DNA from 3 places in the Priestia sp. 3CA3 genome. Region 2 is predicted to be linked to each of the others. Evidence: riboswitches for the same ligand, from Rfam matches in the RefSeq annotation. Region 2 holds a riboswitch; each other region holds the start of a gene.
What was found. Region 2 has a riboswitch for lysine ahead of AC1VNJ_RS12825 (amino acid permease). Riboswitches for the same ligand answer to the same signal wherever they lie in the genome.
Positions count from the first base shown of each region.

Region 1 (5,757 bases), 180 kb from region 2:
AAAAAGCTGCTGCTGCACTTATCATAACCTTTCGCAAACAATCTACTTCCTTTCATCATATAGTAGTTATAGTTTGCGAACTTCTATTTGTTTTCATTCATTCTATTTGCTTAGGACTCAATAGCTCCTCTTACATCATAATCGCTAAGATCAATTTCCATTTCCATTTCAAGTGCTAATTTAGCAAGCTCTGAACCAAGATAAGGACCCGACGTTAAGCCTGAAGCTCCCAGACCATTCGCTACTAGTATTCCTTCGTAAGCTGGAAGAGCCCCAATGACTGGCAAGAAGCCTGGAGTAAATGGTCGAAACCCTACCCTTGTTTCTAAGACTGTGCTTTCTGTTAAGCCAGGAGCAATTAATAAGGCCTTTGAAAAAATTTCATGAAGCCCCCCAGCCGTTACTCTCAAGTCATAACCCGTGTCGTTTTCATGTGTTGCTCCTATGACAATTTGACCTTGTTCAAACGAAAGAATATATTGGTCGCTTGGAGGCATTACAACGGGCCAGTCTTTTGTATCTAAATCAGGAAGATGCAAGTGGACAATTTGCGCTTTTTGAAAGCTTGCTAAAAATTTCACTCCAAGAGGCTCTAGTAATTGATTTGCCCACGCTCCTGCTGTCACGATTGTTGTACTTGCTAGAAGGGTTTGTCCATTTACGGCAACGCCCGTTACTTGATTATTTTCATAAAGTAGTTCTGCGTTTCCTTCTATTATTTTTGCACCGTTTTTCTTCGCTGCATTCACAAGTGCGTTTCGAAGAGCTCTTCCGTTAACGCGAGCGGCTCCACTAATATGAACTGAACTGTATTCTTCCGAAAGAGCCGGAAACAAAGCCTGTGTTTCTTTAGCGGATAAACGTGTAATCTCGCCTATTTCGGGGGCTTCTTCCCGACGCTTATATGCTCGTTCTTCCATTTTTTTAAGCTTTTGTTCATCAGTGTGTAAACTAATTGCTCCTACTCGCTTATATCCCGTATCCGTTTCTCCATCTTCTTCTAATTGCTGAATTAATGTTTGATAGTACTTGGCGCCGCCTTTTGCTAAGCGGTACCATGCTTTATTTCGACGCTGCGAAAGCCATGGACAAACAATTCCTGCTGCTGCATCAGTAGCTTGACCAGCATCCTTGCGATCTATCAATGTCACATCTGCTCCTGCTTTTGCTAAATGATATGCCGTAGAAGCTCCAAGTACCCCAGCTCCAACTACGATGTATGTTTTCATACCAAAACACCCTTTTCTTTCTTCTAGTATTCTCATGCTATATGTATGCAATTTTAGCATAGCAAAAAAAGAAGTCACATACTAGGCGAAGCTATTTTAAGCTTATTTTTAAGCCTTGCTGACTTTGACATATAGCTCCTTTCGTCTCGTAAACAAGAGCGGTAGAAGTTCTTTTACCAAGATTATAACAGGGTGAAGAAAGCCATAAATAGTGGTAGTACGTCTTTAACGCTGTGGCTTACGGCTTTTCTATTATAGGTGCTGAATAAAAAAATGAAAGAATAAAACCACTATAATATGTAAATAAAAAGAAATAACCATTATTTTAAGGAGAGCGTATGCAATCTTCATTTGTATTATTTTTTATCATTCTTGGTTTACTATTTGGCAAGTGGCGAAGGTATCAAGAATACTACCCTACTTTGCTGTTTTGGGTCACGGGGAATTTGCTTTATGAAGTGCTGCTGTTTCATCACCGCGTATGGGTATTTCACCCTGTTGGTATTGATCATCTTTTTCTACCCGATCACCTAATGGTTTCTCTTGGAATAACCTTAATTATTTATCCGTTTGTTATACCGGTTTTTTTAGGAAGGCTGCCGCTGCATGTAAGCGGCCGGCTGTGGTGGATTCTTTTATGGGCGCTTTTATTTACTGTGATTGAGTTCATTGCTTATGTTAATCACAGTATCACTCATCATTATGGATGGTCGCTGCTATGTTCTTTTCTCTTCAATATTGTCACGTTCTCACTTTTAATCATTCATCAGAAGACAGCGCTGGCTGCTTGGATTCTATCTGGAAGCTTCATAGCTTTTTTATTTATCTTCTTTGATATTCCTATGCCTTAACTTTTCATTGACTAGACAGAGGAAAAGGAAATATAATAGGAGTTACATTTAAATATAATTTTCCTCTCTGAGAATAGAGGTGCATGAAATCAAGAGTCACTTATTGGAGACTAATGGAGTCTGTGAAGATAAGTAAAAGGGATTTCGTGCCGAAGTATATAAACATCCATTGTGTTCATATACTGGTTCAGTATTGAATAAATGCTGAGCTGTCACAAACCACTTGGTTTGTGGAGAGCTATTGAAGAGATGTTGATGCCTAGAATGTAATAATACTTTATTATTATGAAACCAAGACGCGTGAACATCACTTCACGGGTCTTTTTTGTGTTTTTCTACTGACCATCAAAGTTATAGTTGAATGATTTAAATGGAGGGATACGGATTATGTACTTACATGGAACGAGTAAAATTAACAGCAGCAATCATTTAGAAATTGGGCAGTGCGATACGGTCGAACTGAAAAAACAATACGGCACTCCCCTATACATCTACGATCAAGAATTAATTGAGACGAAATGCAAGGCCTTCCATTCAGCCTTTCAAAGAAGCGGATTTTCATATCAAATCGCCTATGCAGGGAAAGCGTTTCTTTGTATGGAAATGGCTAGCCTTTTAACGAAGCTTGATATGTCATTAGATGTGGTCTCAGGAGGCGAATTATTTACAGCTCTTGAAGCGGGATATCCAGCTGAACGCATTCATTTTCACGGAAATAACAAAACGATTGAAGAAATTGAAATGGCTCTTGATGCGAATATTGGCTGTTTTGTTGTGGATAACTTTACCGAACTTGAAGTTTTACATGCCTTAGCAGCTGAGCGCAAACAGAAAGCATCTATTCTTCTGCGTGTTACTCCAGGGATTGAAGCCCACACACATGAGTATATTATGACCGGACAGGAAGACTCCAAGTTTGGATTTGGTCTTTCCAATGACCAGGCTATGAAAGCGGTAAGTTCTGCATTAGAAAAGCCTTACTACGATCTTTTAGGCATTCATTGTCATATTGGTTCGCAAATTTTTGAAGTAGATGGTTTTTCTCGCGCCATTGATATTTTAACTGATTTCTTATTCAGTATTCGTGATAAAATGGAATTTGAAGTAAAAGTTTTAAACGTAGGTGGTGGTTTTGGTATTCGTTATACCGAAAGCGACTCTCCACTTCCAGTTGAGTATTATGTAGATGCACTGACAGAAAAGCTAAGCCGCACGTTAACTGAACAGAATTATACCCTTCCGGAAGTCTGGATTGAGCCTGGAAGAAGCATCGTAGGAGAAGCAGGTACAACGCTTTATACAATCGGCTCAACGAAGGAGATTCCAGGTGTACGCAAATACGTAGGAATTGATGGCGGTATGACCGATAATATCCGTCCTGCTCTTTACGATGCAAAACATGAAGCTGTCTTGGCTAATAGAGTGACGGATAAAAAAGATGAAACAGTATCAATTGCAGGGAAATGCTGTGAATCAGGAGATATGCTTATTTGGGATATCGATTTACCGCGCGTTAATCAAGGAGATTTACTAGCAGTATCCTCTACAGGTGCCTACAACTATTCAATGGCTAGCAATTACAACCGTATTCCGCGCCCTGCTGTTGTATTTGTGAAAAATGGAGAAGCTCGTCTTGCTGTAGAGCGAGAAACATACGAAGATTTGGTGCGTAAAGATGTAAAGCCAGTCGTTACTACGTATGCAATGAGCAAATGATAGCTGTTCTTGCGTAGTAAAGAAGCTATTGTTGTTTGGAGGAAATCTATATGGTTTTAAGTGTATTTAAAACGTACAGATCATCGCTTATTCTGCTTCTCGCTATTTTAATTGGCGGGATAGCAGGATATGCTATCGGGCCCGATGTGGCAGTCGTAAAGCCCTTTGGTGATTTGTTTCTTAATTTAATGTTCATGATTATCGTTCCCCTTGTCTTTTTTAGTGTGGCTTCGGCGATCGCAAACATGAACGAAATGAAACGTCTTGGTAAAATTATGCTAGGTATCGCCGTTGTGTTTGTCGCCACTGCTGCTGTTTCAGCCGTTCTAGGCTTTTTAGGCGCATCACTTTACAATCCGCTGCACAACGTAGATACTTCTGCCATTAAAGAATTAATGGGTGACAGTGAAAATACAGCTGAAAAAATGACGCTTTTAAATCAGCTTGTTAGTACATTTACTGTACCTGATTTTGTTCAGTTATTTTCGAAAGAGCATATTTTACAATTAATTGTCTTTGCCGTTATCTTCGGTATTGCTACCACGATGGCTGGTGAAAAAGGACAGCCTATGGCGAAATTTCTGACTTCGGGTCAAGAAGTATCGATGAAAGTCGTTAAAATTGTCATGTACTATGCTCCAATTGGTTTAGGGTGCTATTTTGCTACTGTGGTAGGAGAACTTGGACCAAAGATCTTGCAAGGGTATGCCAGAGCATTTATTCTTTATTTATTAATTGCAATCGTTTACTATTTTGGCTTCTTTACGCTATACGCATGGATTGCTGGCGGTAAAGCAGGAATTAAGCTGTTTTGGAAAAATGCAGCTGCTCCTTCTATCACTGCTATTGCTACCTGTTCTTCCGCGGCATCTATTCCAGTCAATTTAGACGCAACAAAGAAAATGGGTGTGCCGCTGGATATTGCTGAAACAGTGATTCCATTAGGAGCAAACACCCATAAAGATGGTTCTGTTATCGGTGGTATTCTAAAAATTGTTTTCTTATTCAGTTTGTTCGGCAAAGATATGACGTCTGCTACGAGTATTTTGAGCATATTAGGCGTAGCCTTTTTAGTTGGAGCCGTAATGGGAGCAATTCCTGGAGGCGGTATGATTGGCGAAATGTTAATCATTACAATTTACGGATTTTCGCCAGAAGTTCTGCCCATCATTGCGGTCATTTCCACAATTATTGACGCCCCTGCTACGCTCTTAAACAGTACGGGAAATACAGTAACAGCGATGCTTGTTACAAGGTTTACAGAAGGAAAAGACTGGATTAATAAAATTATCACCACCGATAAAGTCGCCTAGTAAAAAAGCAAAGGGAACAGTCTTAGTGACTCTCCCTTTGCTTTTTTCGTGTGCAGTAATATCGATAGCCGTGTATAAAGTTTGTAAATACGCACATTCTATAGGTATGTTTCATAACCGGACTGGAGGTGTCGTCTAATGAGTAACGCTGCAGGAGGTTCAAAGAAGAATCAACCGAATGATGCGAATCACGTAAGTGCAGAAACAAAAGCTCATCAAAAACGTCTCACTGAGCAAAACAAACAAGAGCATCAAGCTGAAGAGCGAAAATAAAATGACGTCAAAGAACGTTTGGCACAGGCCCTGTGTTCTTTGACGTCATTTTATTTTGAGAGAGCTTAATGACGACGCTCTTTATAGGTCTATCGTACAACCTCCTTTCAAACTTTTACATATTCTATTAATAGGTTTGTAAAAGGAGGAATGATATGGTGTTTTCTTGGATAGAGATTACAGCTGCAGCCTTTGGGCTTTCAGTTATTTTGATAAGTTTTGCATTTTTGCCCGAATGTACAGGCAAAAATCTTTATATTCCTCATCAGCTAGTAGCAAAATCTATGTTTCTCTATAAAAAGATTATTGGTTTTATAAATCAATTTCGACAGAAACTTTAGTTCATTTCCTTTCCTCGTTTTTATTCATTGGATA
Region 1 covers NZ_JBXENJ010000004.1:367,011-372,767, forward strand. The annotation lists gene AC1VNJ_RS13735 (YckD family protein) at 1-37, opposite strand, end outside; gene AC1VNJ_RS13740 (NAD(P)/FAD-dependent oxidoreductase) at 111-1,229, opposite strand; gene AC1VNJ_RS13745 (CBO0543 family protein) at 1,568-2,080, shown strand; lysine riboswitch at 2,147-2,329, shown strand; gene lysA (diaminopimelate decarboxylase) at 2,468-3,796, shown strand; gene AC1VNJ_RS13755 (dicarboxylate/amino acid:cation symporter) at 3,847-5,109, shown strand; gene AC1VNJ_RS13760 (hypothetical protein) at 5,248-5,382, shown strand; gene AC1VNJ_RS13765 (hypothetical protein) at 5,538-5,723, shown strand.
Region 1: it holds a riboswitch for lysine, as region 2 does, so the genes downstream of both, lysA (diaminopimelate decarboxylase) here and AC1VNJ_RS12825 (amino acid permease) in region 2, are expected to answer to the same signal.

Region 2 (5,757 bases):
AAACGTTTCAATCACTTTTCCATTTTGACATAAGGCGATGTTAGCAGTGCCTCCACCTACATCAATATTGGCAATCACTTTATTGGTTTCAGCAGAATGTTCGATTGCTCCCGATCCTTTTGCCGCTAACATTCCTTCTAAGTCAGCACCAGCTGTTGCAACAACAAAATTCCCAGCGTGTTCAGCTAGATAGTGAACGATACTCTCTGCATTTTGCTTCCGAGCCGTTTCTCCTGTGATGATCACAGCACCCGCCTCCACTTGATCTAAGGAGATCCCTGCTTTTTTGTACTCTTTTTCTAGTAATAGCGTTAACCTTCGAACATCGATTTCAACCTCGTTTACCATAGGTGTTGTATAGATGGAACTTGCATACGTTACGCGACGATCAATAATTTGACAGCCTGGCAGCGTAAACTGATTTTGTTGATTTGCTATTAACAGTTTGCTTACAATCAGTTTTGTTGTGCTTGTTCCAATATCTAAACCTATGCTCGTGATCCATTTCTGTAGCATACGATCAATCCTTTATCTCGTTTGAATATGTTGACTATCATAAAACAGTTTTTTGAATATTTCACTAACTATGTTATCAAACCTGACACACTTTTGTGTAAACAAAGGTGACAAATAAGAAAAAAGACTAAATCTTGGCAGATTTAGTCTTTTTTCTTATGATGAGTGTGATTTAGTTACAATCATTCTTGATGCCGATGGAATTAACAATGAAAGAATGACTAAGCAGGCTATTAGTGACCCTACCATTGAAATACCGTTCATTGAAAAAGAATACCACAGAGCGGACATACCCTTTGGTGCGTACGATCCCCAGAAAATAATACCAGCAATAAAGTGCCAGAAATAACGTGCGAAGCTGCCGATAATAAGGGATAAAACAATTAAAACAAAAGCTTTTGATCTGTTATTGGTAGCTAAATTTGTTTTAATAGATTGTGAAAAAATACCTCCAAAACCTATAAAAGCAAAAGCTACAATATATTCAATAAATGTTTGTAGCGCTGTTAAAATATAAGCTGTTCCTGTGGCTAACTGCAAAAGCCCCCATAATAGACCAGATAGAGCCCCGCCTTTTACTCCCCAGCGAAAGCACATAATAAAAATGGGCACCATGGAGAACGAAATGCTCACAGCCGTCGCAATTTTAATTGAAGGCAAAAGGTCAAGTAGAAGTGCCAATGCTGCAAAAATAGCTATTTCAATTTTAGCCTGTAAAGGTAATGCTTTATTCACGTTTCTCACTCCTGTTTTTGAATCATTCATATCAAACGGTTTACACAGGAGTAAGCAAATATATGCTACTATTCCCACATTCCTACGCTAGCGTTAACTAACAGGTTCGAAGGGTCTGAACATTTCGTTCACTCTCAGCACGGCGGCTCCCCCTGTGGTACGTTTGGATATTTATGTAGTATAAAGACAATGTTTATTATACCATACGTAACAAAATAGATTCGAGAGATTTCAAAGATGTTTCTATTTTCTGAATCTATTTTTTATAATGACAATCGTTTTAGTATTTGTTATACTTCTTTTATGTCAATTGAATATAAAAAACCCTCATCCTAATCGATGAGGTAGAGGTCGCAGTTTTTAATAGTAAAGTAACGGAAATGCAGAGAACATTGAGGATGTTGCTTGAAAGGAAAAATTGCCGAAGTTTAAATCACTTCTCGGTTGATTTAAGCTGGGGCTGTCTCCGAACAGGAACAGAACTGTCACATCATGCGAGTGATGTGAAGAGCTATCTTCACGGAAGGTTGACGCGGTTTTCAGATTTAAAAGCGCGCACATATACTGCGGGCTTTTTTTATGTTATCCCGTCTCTTTCCGTACATTCGAAAGGAGTATTTATCTATGCAAGAGCAGCAAGAATTAAAACGTGGGTTGAAATCTCGCCACTTAACGATGATTTCATTAGGAGGAGCCATCGGAACCGGCTTATTCCTAGCAAGTGGTGGAGCAATTCACACAGCAGGACCTGGGGGAGCGCTTTTAGCTTACGCTATTATTGGCGTAATGGTTTACTTTTTGATGACCAGCCTAGCAGAGCTAGCAGCTTATATGCCTGAAGCTGGTTCATTTAGTACGTATGCGTCTCGTTTTGTAGATCCATCCTTTGGTTTCGCTCTCGGCTGGAACTACTGGTATAACTGGGCTATTACGATTGCAGCTGAATTATCTGCTGGAGCCCTTATTATGAAATTTTGGTTCCCGAACTCTTCTTCTATTTTATGGAGTGCCCTGTTTTTATTAATTATGTTTGGGCTTAACTACCTTTCTGTAAAAGGATTTGGTGAATCTGAATTTTGGTTTTCTTTAATTAAAGTAGTAACGGTTATTATCTTTTTAGTTATTGGTATTATGATGATTTTTGGTATCTTTAACAATGAAGCACCAGGTTTTAAAAACTTCACGCTTGGTGATGGACCGATTCACGGTGGATTCTTCACTGTACTAGGTATCTTTATGGCAGCTGGTTTTTCATTCCAAGGAACAGAGTTGCTTGGAGTCGCAGCTGGAGAAAGTGAAGATCCGGAAAAAACGGTTCCTCGCGCAGTTAAACAAGTCTTCTGGCGCATCTTGTTATTTTATATTTTAGCTATTTTTGTTATTGGAATGCTTATTCCATACACAGCGAATTCATTAGCAAGTGATGACGTGCGAGTAAGTCCGTTTACTTTGATATTCGAACGAGCAGGTCTGGCGTTTGCAGCATCAGCGATTAATGCCGTTATTTTAACAGCTGTTTTATCTGCTGGTAACTCAGGCATGTATGCTTCTACGCGTATGCTGTGGAACTTAGCGAAAGATGGAAAAGCACCAAGGTTCTTAGCAAAAGTGAATAAACGAGGCGTTCCAGTTAATGCCTTAATCGCAACGGCACTTGTCGGTACACTTGCATTTGGTGCTTCATTTTTTGGAGACGGTGCGGTATATACGTGGTTACTTAACGCTTCTGGTATGTCTGGTTTTATTGCTTGGTTAGGAATTGCGATCAGCCACTATCGTTTTAGAAGAGCATTTGTTGCTCAAGGTCATGATTTGAGTGAACTTCCATATCATGCAAAACTTTTCCCATTTGGCCCTATCTTTGCCTTTATTTTATGTGCCGTTGTTATTTTAGGCCAAAACTATTCGGCGTTTATGGGTGACTCGATTGACTGGTACGGTGTACTTGTTTCTTATATCGGACTTCCTTTATTCTTAATTGTGTGGTTAGGATACAAATGGACGAAAAAATCGAAGCTTATCCCGTTAAAAGAATGTCAAGTAACAGTGAAAAAATACGAATAAAAAAAGCTCTCTATTCTTTTGAATAGAGAGCTTTTTTTATATGAGCTGATCGGCAAAATGAAGAGATATATAAGCGGGTTGGTTTTTCATAACAAGCATATAACCTTTGAGGGGACGGTTATAGTAATCAGCAGCTTCGATATAATAAATACGCTGAATTAACCTGCTTAAATGAGTTGCAAAAGATGGAAGTTGGTGATTAGGAATGGTTTGGATGTAGTCTATGATTTCTTGTTTAGTTTGAAGGCCTGAACGGGTACATTCTAACAGATGAAAAAGCGGATCTGCTGCTATAGTAGATAGTTCAGAATTGTGTTTGATTCTATTCAGCTGGATATGCAGTTCTTTTTGGGACCATCTTTTCGGCACAGCTCTTAGATGTTGATATTGAAAATGTGTACTCATGATAGCTAACACCTTTCGTATTAAAATAATAAAACAACTTATTATTTTAATAACCTTTACACATGAAACTAAAACGTTACAATGTGTAAAGGTGTCATACATCTTATAAAATAAGCTGATAAAAAAGTACATCTTGCCACTGATCAAATTTCCAGCCCACTTCTTTAAACTCTCCGCAAAATGTAAAATTAAATTGCTCATGCATTTTGATACTGATATCATTCCCTTTTGTAATTCCTGAAATGACAACGTGATGGTCGAGCTCTTTAGCTAATTCCAAAATGCGCTTCATAAGCTGTTTCCCAATACCATGCCCTTGTTGATTTTTATCAATATAAATCGATAGCTCTACTGTTTGAATGTACGCTTCTTTATCTCGATACGAGGAAAGCGAAGCATAGCCCGCTACTACTCCATCTTTTTCCGCGACAATAAGTGGAAAAAGTTCATTGCTAATATGATTATTAAACCAGCCCCTTCTTTGTTCTACTGTTACAGGCGTTAAGTCAAAAGTAGCAGCACTTGTTTGAACGGACTGATTATAAATTTCAACAAGCATAGGTAAATCTTCTTCTTTAGCATAACGAATGATCATATGTACAAACTCCTTATAGTATAGAATTATCTTTATTTTACTTCTTTTAAGAAACATAATCTACATAAAAAACCGATGTGCGTATGCACATCGGTTATTGGTTTTGGGCATATTGAAAGGTTTGAAGGACTTGAAGAGTCTCTTTTGTAGAAACGACCGTTGCAAACTCTCCGTGCAAGGAAGACAGTGCGAATGTATGTACATCTTCTGCAAGAAGTCTGGTTTTTCCATCGTAGGACATACAATCAAAACAGGCCGTTGCATCGTTCACAACATACGTCCTATACCCTAGATTTCCAGCCATGCGCGCAGTCGTAGAGACGCAGTGATTAGTAGTTAGTCCTATTAAGATAAGCGTATCATAGCCATTTGCTTTTAAATAGCTATCTAGCTCTGTTCCAATGAAACAGCTGTTCACGTGCTTGCGAATTAAGTATTCGTCTTCTTGTGGACCAAATCCTTCTTTGAACTGAAACCCCTTTGAACTTGGATGTAAAGGAGAGTCTGGATTTTCTGATGCATGCTGCACGTGAATGACAGGATAGTCTTGGCGCCTCCATGCTTGCAGTAGCGTCAGCATATTCTTTTCTGCATCTAAATTGTTTCTTTCTCCCCACTGGGGTGAATAAAACCCTTCTTGTACATCGATAAGTAGCAACACTGGCCGGGAACGTAGCATAAGCATCATCTTCTTTCGTCTTTATTTTAAAATGGAAATAACGTATGTGCATCCATCAGGACCGGCTTTTGAAGAATGAACCGTTTGTTTCGGTAAATGTATCCGATCTCCGGCCTGACATAGAACCGTATCACGTTCAACTGTAAAGTAAATAGATCCTTCAAGGATATGAAGAATTTCATCAGTTGGATGCGTATGAGACGGATGTGTTTGAAAAGCAATATCGTGCTGTACTTCAACGTATCCAGTATACGCCGGAAGCAGCTCTTTAATTACTTCTTCAAACTTTCCGCCAACTCCTTTTTTAATAGAGGCTTTTTTTACGTCCATGCTGCTCACTCCTTTTTAATTTAAATGGACACTGTCCGGTAGTATGGTTATTATCATCGTGTAAAAAATATTGCTTCCACTCTCTGTTTTCCTGCTGTCCATACCAGCCTAACTCAGGGTGAGCTGATACGTCATCATATGTTTTTAACCGATCGCGGACGACTTTTTGTACATGCTTCCCTATTTTTGAATCTCCTGTCATACCTTCAAACACCCACCGCGGCTGAAATGTAATCATAAATCCTCTGCTCTTACGGCTTTTACGTAGAGAATGAGCAGGCGTATTACAGACGACAAAAATAGGTTCTCCGTGAAAACAAAATTCCCATAATGCATCTTTTGGGTCTTTCGGAATATCTTGCGGCCATTTCTTTTGATCAATTTGATGAAGAAACGTCAGCGTATCCCAGAACATCGTTTCGTACTCTTCCAT
Region 2 covers NZ_JBXENJ010000004.1:185,208-190,964, reverse strand. The annotation lists gene AC1VNJ_RS12835 (ethanolamine ammonia-lyase reactivating factor EutA) at 1-516, opposite strand, end outside; gene thiT (energy-coupled thiamine transporter ThiT) at 673-1,281, opposite strand; TPP riboswitch at 1,314-1,414, opposite strand; lysine riboswitch at 1,589-1,773, shown strand; gene AC1VNJ_RS12825 (amino acid permease) at 1,876-3,315, shown strand; gene AC1VNJ_RS12820 (hypothetical protein) at 3,352-3,720, opposite strand; gene AC1VNJ_RS12815 (GNAT family N-acetyltransferase) at 3,824-4,315, opposite strand; gene AC1VNJ_RS12810 (cysteine hydrolase family protein) at 4,410-4,994, opposite strand; gene AC1VNJ_RS12805 (cupin domain-containing protein) at 5,016-5,324, opposite strand; gene AC1VNJ_RS12800 (YqcI/YcgG family protein) at 5,299-5,757, opposite strand, start outside.

Region 3 (5,757 bases), on a different contig from region 2:
AAAGAAGCATTAACAGAATTAATTAATAAACACGCGTAAGTCAAAACCTAGCTCAGGCTAGGTTTTTTTCTTTTTCTCCACTTTTTCTCTTTTGGGAATACTTTTATTTAGCGAATATGCGTTCGTTTGTTTTATACTAGATGTAAGGAACACCGCCATAAATCCAGCTTATGTACATGTATTAAGACAGGAAAGAATGTAGGTTACGCTTCATAAGCGATTGTATAGATGGACAGAGTAAGAGAAGAGGAAGGAGAAAAGTATGAACGATTATTTAAAAGAAAAGCTGGCTATTTTACCGGATCAGCCCGGCTGTTACTTGATGAAAGATAAATATGGAACGGTCATTTACGTAGGAAAAGCAAAAGTATTAAAAAATCGAGTACGTTCCTACTTTACCGGATCTCATGACGGAAAGACGCTTCGACTTGTAAACGACATTGTCGACTTTGAATATATCGTCACATCTTCTAATTTAGAAGCGCTTATTTTAGAAATGAATTTAATTAAAAAGCATGACCCAAAATACAATATTATGCTTAAAGATGATAAGGGCTATCCGTTTATTAAGATTACAGCTGAAAAACAGCCCCGACTTGTTATTACAAGAAAAATAAAAAAAGATAAAGGGAAATACTTCGGTCCTTATCCTAATGTTCAAGCAGCAAATGAAACAAAGCGGCTTCTTGATCGCATTTATCCGTTAAGAAAGTGCTCCACTATGCCAGATAGGCCTTGTTTGTATTACCATATCGGGCAATGTCTAGCTCCTTGCGTAAAAGAGGTAAAAGAAGAGCAAAACAAACAAATTATTGAAAATATCACGCGGTTTTTAAATGGTGGATATGAGCATGTCAAAACAGAGTTAACTGAAAAAATGTTAAAAGCTTCAGAAGAACTTGACTTTGAACGGGCTAAAGAATACCGAGATCAAATTGCTCATATCGAAGCGACAATGGAAAAGCAAAAAGTAACGTTTAATGATTTTGTTAATCGAGATGTGTTTGGCTATTCTTACGATAAAGGCTGGATGTGTGTTCAAGTTTTCTTTATTCGCCAAGGGAAATTAATTGAGCGAGAAGTTTCTATGTTTCCTTTTTATAAAGAGCCAGAAGAAGATTTCTTAACTTTTATCGGTCAGTTTTATGCCAAAAATATTAAGCCAAAAGAAGTGATGGTTCCAGCAACGATTGATGCAGAGTTAGCTGAGAAGTTAGTAGAAGTAGAGGTTCAGCATCCAAAGCGAGGCAAAAAGAAAGAATTAGTAGAACTTGCGTGTAAAAATGCAAAGATTGCGCTCGGTGAAAAATTCTATTTAATTGAACGAGATGAAGAGCGTACAGTTGGCGCAGTTGAACGGTTAGGAGAAGAGCTTGGAATTGCCGCTCCTTATCGGATTGAAGCATTTGATAACTCAAATATTCAAGGAACAGACCCAGTTTCTGCGATGATTGTTTTTGTTGATGGGAAACCGGAAAAGAAAGAATATCGCAAATATAAAATTAAGACCGTAAAGGGACCAGATGATTACAGTTCCATGAGGGAAGTCGTTCGCAGACGGTATTCCAGAGCGTTAAAAGAAGGCCTTCCGCTTCCGGATTTAATTGTTGTAGATGGAGGCAAAGGGCATTTAGCTGCAGTCCAGGACGTTCTCGAAAATGAATTGGGACTTTTAGTGCCTACAGCAGGTCTTGTTAAAGATGATAAACACAGAACCTCCAACCTGATGATTGGTGAGCCTCCTCAAATCATACCGCTTGAACGCAATAGTCAAGAATTTTATTTGCTTCAGCGAATCCAAGATGAAGTTCACCGCTTTGCAATCACCTTCCACCGTCAAGTGCGCTCTAAGTCCGCTTTTCAGTCAGTTCTAGACGACATTCCGGGAGTGGGAGAAAAGCGTAAAAAAGTTTTGTTAAAGCATTTTGGTTCGGTGAAAAAATTGAAAGAAGCAACGGTTGAAGATATACGAAATTCAGGTGTTCCTCAAAACATTGCTGAAAAAATTTATGAAACATTACAAAAATAGTCTTGAAATAATAGAAAATATTTGATAAGCTATTAACTAATTTCATACGACACTTCATCAAATGAAGTGAAGATAGAGGTGCAAATTTAATCAGTACGCATCAGGAAGGGTATGAGCCCTTATGAACGATGCGGAAAGGGAAATTTGCCGAAGTGAACATTACCTCATAGTAATGATTGCTGGTTCTGCGTTGAATAAACGTAGGATTGTCAAGATGTAGATTCTTGGAGAGCTATCTCACGGCAGTGGACGGTTATGTTTTATAATTTTCGTTCGTTAAGCAATGAGAGCTCATCTCATTGCTTTTTTTATTGTCTGAGTAAAAAAATTTAGCTTCTCATCATCCTGCATATGCAAATTTATTGAAAAGGAATGAACAAAATTATGGCATTAATCGTTCAAAAATTTGGTGGAACATCTGTTGGTTCTGTTGAACGTATTCAACATGTAGCAAACCGTGTTATTCAAGAAGCAGAGCGCGGTAACCAAGTAGTAGTTGTTGTATCGGCAATGGGCAAAACCACAGATGCACTGGTGAAATTAGCAAGTGATATTACGGACAGTCCAAGTAAACGCGAAATGGATATGCTTCTTACAACTGGAGAACAAGTAACGATTTCCCTGTTAACAATGGCTCTTCAATGCAAAGGTCATGAAGCCACTTCGCTAACAGGTTGGCAAGCTGGTATCCAGACGGAAGCAGTTCACAGCAATGCACGAATCCAGCACATTGACACGACTCGTATTCAAAGCCAATTAGATAGAGGTCGAATCGTAGTAGTAGCTGGATTCCAAGGCTGTTCAGAAGATGGAAGCATTACAACATTAGGTCGAGGCGGCTCTGACACGACGGCAGTAGCTCTTGCCGCGGCACTAAAAGCTGCAAAATGTGATATTTATACAGACGTAACAGGAGTGTTTACGACGGATCCGCGCTACGTAGAAGATGCTCGTAAACTTCATTCTATTTCATATGACGAAATGTTAGAATTAGCCAATTTAGGAGCAGGGGTGCTGCATCCGCGCGCTGTTGAGTTTGCAAAAAATTATCAGGTACCGCTAGAAGTGCGTTCAAGCTTAGAAAACGAGAATGGAACGATTGTTGAGGAGGAAGTTTCAATGGAACAAAACTTAGTCGTAAGAGGAATTGCGTTTGAAGATAATATTTCACGGGTGACAATTGAAGGGTTAAACAACGAGTTACAAACTCTTTCTACTATTTTTACAGCATTAGCAAAAGAACAGTTAAATGTGGATATTATTATTCAAAACGTAACGGCTAATAATCGCCTCTCTATCTCATTTTCTATTAAAACTGTAGATGTAGAAGCTGCTCTTGCCGTCTTAAAAGAGTATAAATCTACCTTGGGGTATACGCGTATTGAACATGAAAGCAGTCTGGCTAAAGTATCGATTGTGGGATCTGGCATGATATCTAATCCAGGTGTTGCAGCCGAAATGTTTGAAGTGCTGGCAGGAGAGAAAATTGAAGTGAAGATGGTCAGCACGTCTGAAATTAAAGTATCTACAGTTGTACCGCATGCTGATATGGTAAAAGCTGTTGAGACGCTTCACGTAGCATTTGAATTAGAAGAGCAGCAGGCAGTGCAAGTATAAAGAAAAGAAAAAAGACGTGGTATCTCCACGTCTTTTATATATACGTATTTCTTACTTTTTATAACGCTCCGCACGGGTTTCGGTAGGTAAGATATCTTTTCGGTCCCACTGCACGGAAATCAGCACTTTTCCGTTCTTTTCTTTAGGTGTTAAGTAGGCTTCTGTTAGGCAGTTGTTTTGACGCTGAATCTGTTCAGCCACAAACCCTGACTCAAGATGAAATGAACAAGTTTCCTGCTGAAATCTTTTGCTGACCACATCACCTGATAACTCAAGCTCTAGTGAATATTTATCTTTTTTGGCAAGCGTCAGTGTTCCCCAGGAAGCTGCTTTAAAAAATGCGACGATTTCATCCATTGTATTTAATGGATATTTACGCGCAAGGTGTTTTCCTGCCCAGTATGAGATGGTATTCATTTCGTCTCCAAGAAGCTCTGGAATTAACACGTCACGCAAAAGGCTGTATCCGAAATATGGAACGTGATCAAGAGCTCTCTCTGTTTCAGCTGCGGCATTAGGTTCTAATGTTTCCATCGTCTCTTCAAGTTCTTGCTGTGATTCTGTTTGTAAATTGCTCATGCTTTCCCCTCTTTCTTTACTACTATTATATACAAATCTAAAAAACCTCTCACGCATTTTTTTAATAAAATGTAAGAGGATCTTTATTATGGTAAAAAGAGTTAGATGTAAAGATAAAAAATCCATAAAATTACTTTTAAAAGGGTACTTTTACCTGTGTAAATGTTTTGTGAACTTGTTTACAATAAAAGTATAAAGTAAACGCTTACTTAACTGTGGCAAGCGATATTATAATAGAAAGAAAAAATCTTTAACATCAATGCAGTAAGCGTTAACAAATATAAAATTTTATAAATTTATATTTTATAGAAGATTTAAACATCTTGCCTTGACGCTCTTAATCGATGGGAGTAAAATTAACCTGTCACATACTTTATTAGGAAATGCAAAGGTTTTCATTTCCTGTATTCACGATTAATCTATTTGTCTAGTGGGAGTAAGAAAGTTCTTCACAAACTATGTTCATTTAACTAAGGGGGGTCTACGCAGATGGCGGCAAACAGAGAGTTTCAATATCGGAGAATCCATTCACTACTTGGAGTAATACCAATCGGGATTTTCTTAACACAGCATTTAGTTGTGAATCATTTCGCGACAAAGGGAGAAGAATCATTTAATCAAGCAGCTCACTTCATGGAGAGCTTACCTTTCCGCTATGCTCTAGAAATTTTCATTATTTTCTTACCAATCGTTTTTCACGCAATATACGGTCTTTACATCGCATTCACTGCTAAAACAAACGTTAACAACTATGGATTTTTCCGTAACTGGATGTTTATCCTTCAGCGTGTTTCAGGTGTAATCACACTTATCTTCATCACATGGCACGTATGGGAAACCAGAATACAAGCTGCGCTTGGAAAAGAAGTAGATTTTCAAATGATGGAACGAATTTTAAGCAACCCAGCAATGTTTGCATTCTACATAGTTGGTGTTGTATCTACGATCTTCCACTTTGCAAACGGTCTATGGTCATTTGGAGTTAGCTGGGGGTTAACTGTAACACCACGTTCTCAAAGAATTTCAACTTATGTGACATTAGCAATCTTCTTAGCACTTACATTCGTAGGTGTTCGTACATTATTCGCATTTGCATAAAATTAAGGTTTTGAAGGAGTGGGGTTCCGATGAGTAACGGAAAAATCATCGTAGTCGGTGGCGGTTTAGCTGGCTTGATGGCAACAATAAAAATTGCTGAGTCTGGCAAGCAAGTAGATTTATTTTCACTAGTTCCGGTAAAAAGATCTCACTCAGTTTGCGCGCAAGGTGGAATCAACGGAGCCGTAAATACGAAAGGTGAAGGAGATTCACCATGGGAACACTTTGATGACACAGTGTATGGCGGAGACTTTTTAGCCAACCAGCCACCTGTAAAAGCAATGTGTGAAGCAGCTCCTGGTATTATTCACTTACTTGACCGTATGGGTGTTATGTTTAACCGTACTCCTGAGGGTTTGTTAGACTTCAGACGATTTGGCGGAACGCAGCATCACCGTACGGCTTTTGCTGGAGCAACAACGGGTCAACAGTTA
Region 3 covers NZ_JBXENJ010000001.1:177,388-183,144, forward strand. The annotation lists gene trxA (thioredoxin) at 1-39, shown strand, start outside; gene uvrC (excinuclease ABC subunit UvrC) at 263-2,029, shown strand; lysine riboswitch at 2,095-2,272, shown strand; gene AC1VNJ_RS00875 (aspartate kinase) at 2,414-3,646, shown strand; gene AC1VNJ_RS00880 (YslB family protein) at 3,698-4,225, opposite strand; gene AC1VNJ_RS00885 (succinate dehydrogenase cytochrome b558 subunit) at 4,715-5,323, shown strand; gene sdhA (succinate dehydrogenase flavoprotein subunit) at 5,353-5,757, shown strand, end outside.
Region 3: it holds a riboswitch for lysine, as region 2 does, so the genes downstream of both, AC1VNJ_RS00875 (aspartate kinase) here and AC1VNJ_RS12825 (amino acid permease) in region 2, are expected to answer to the same signal.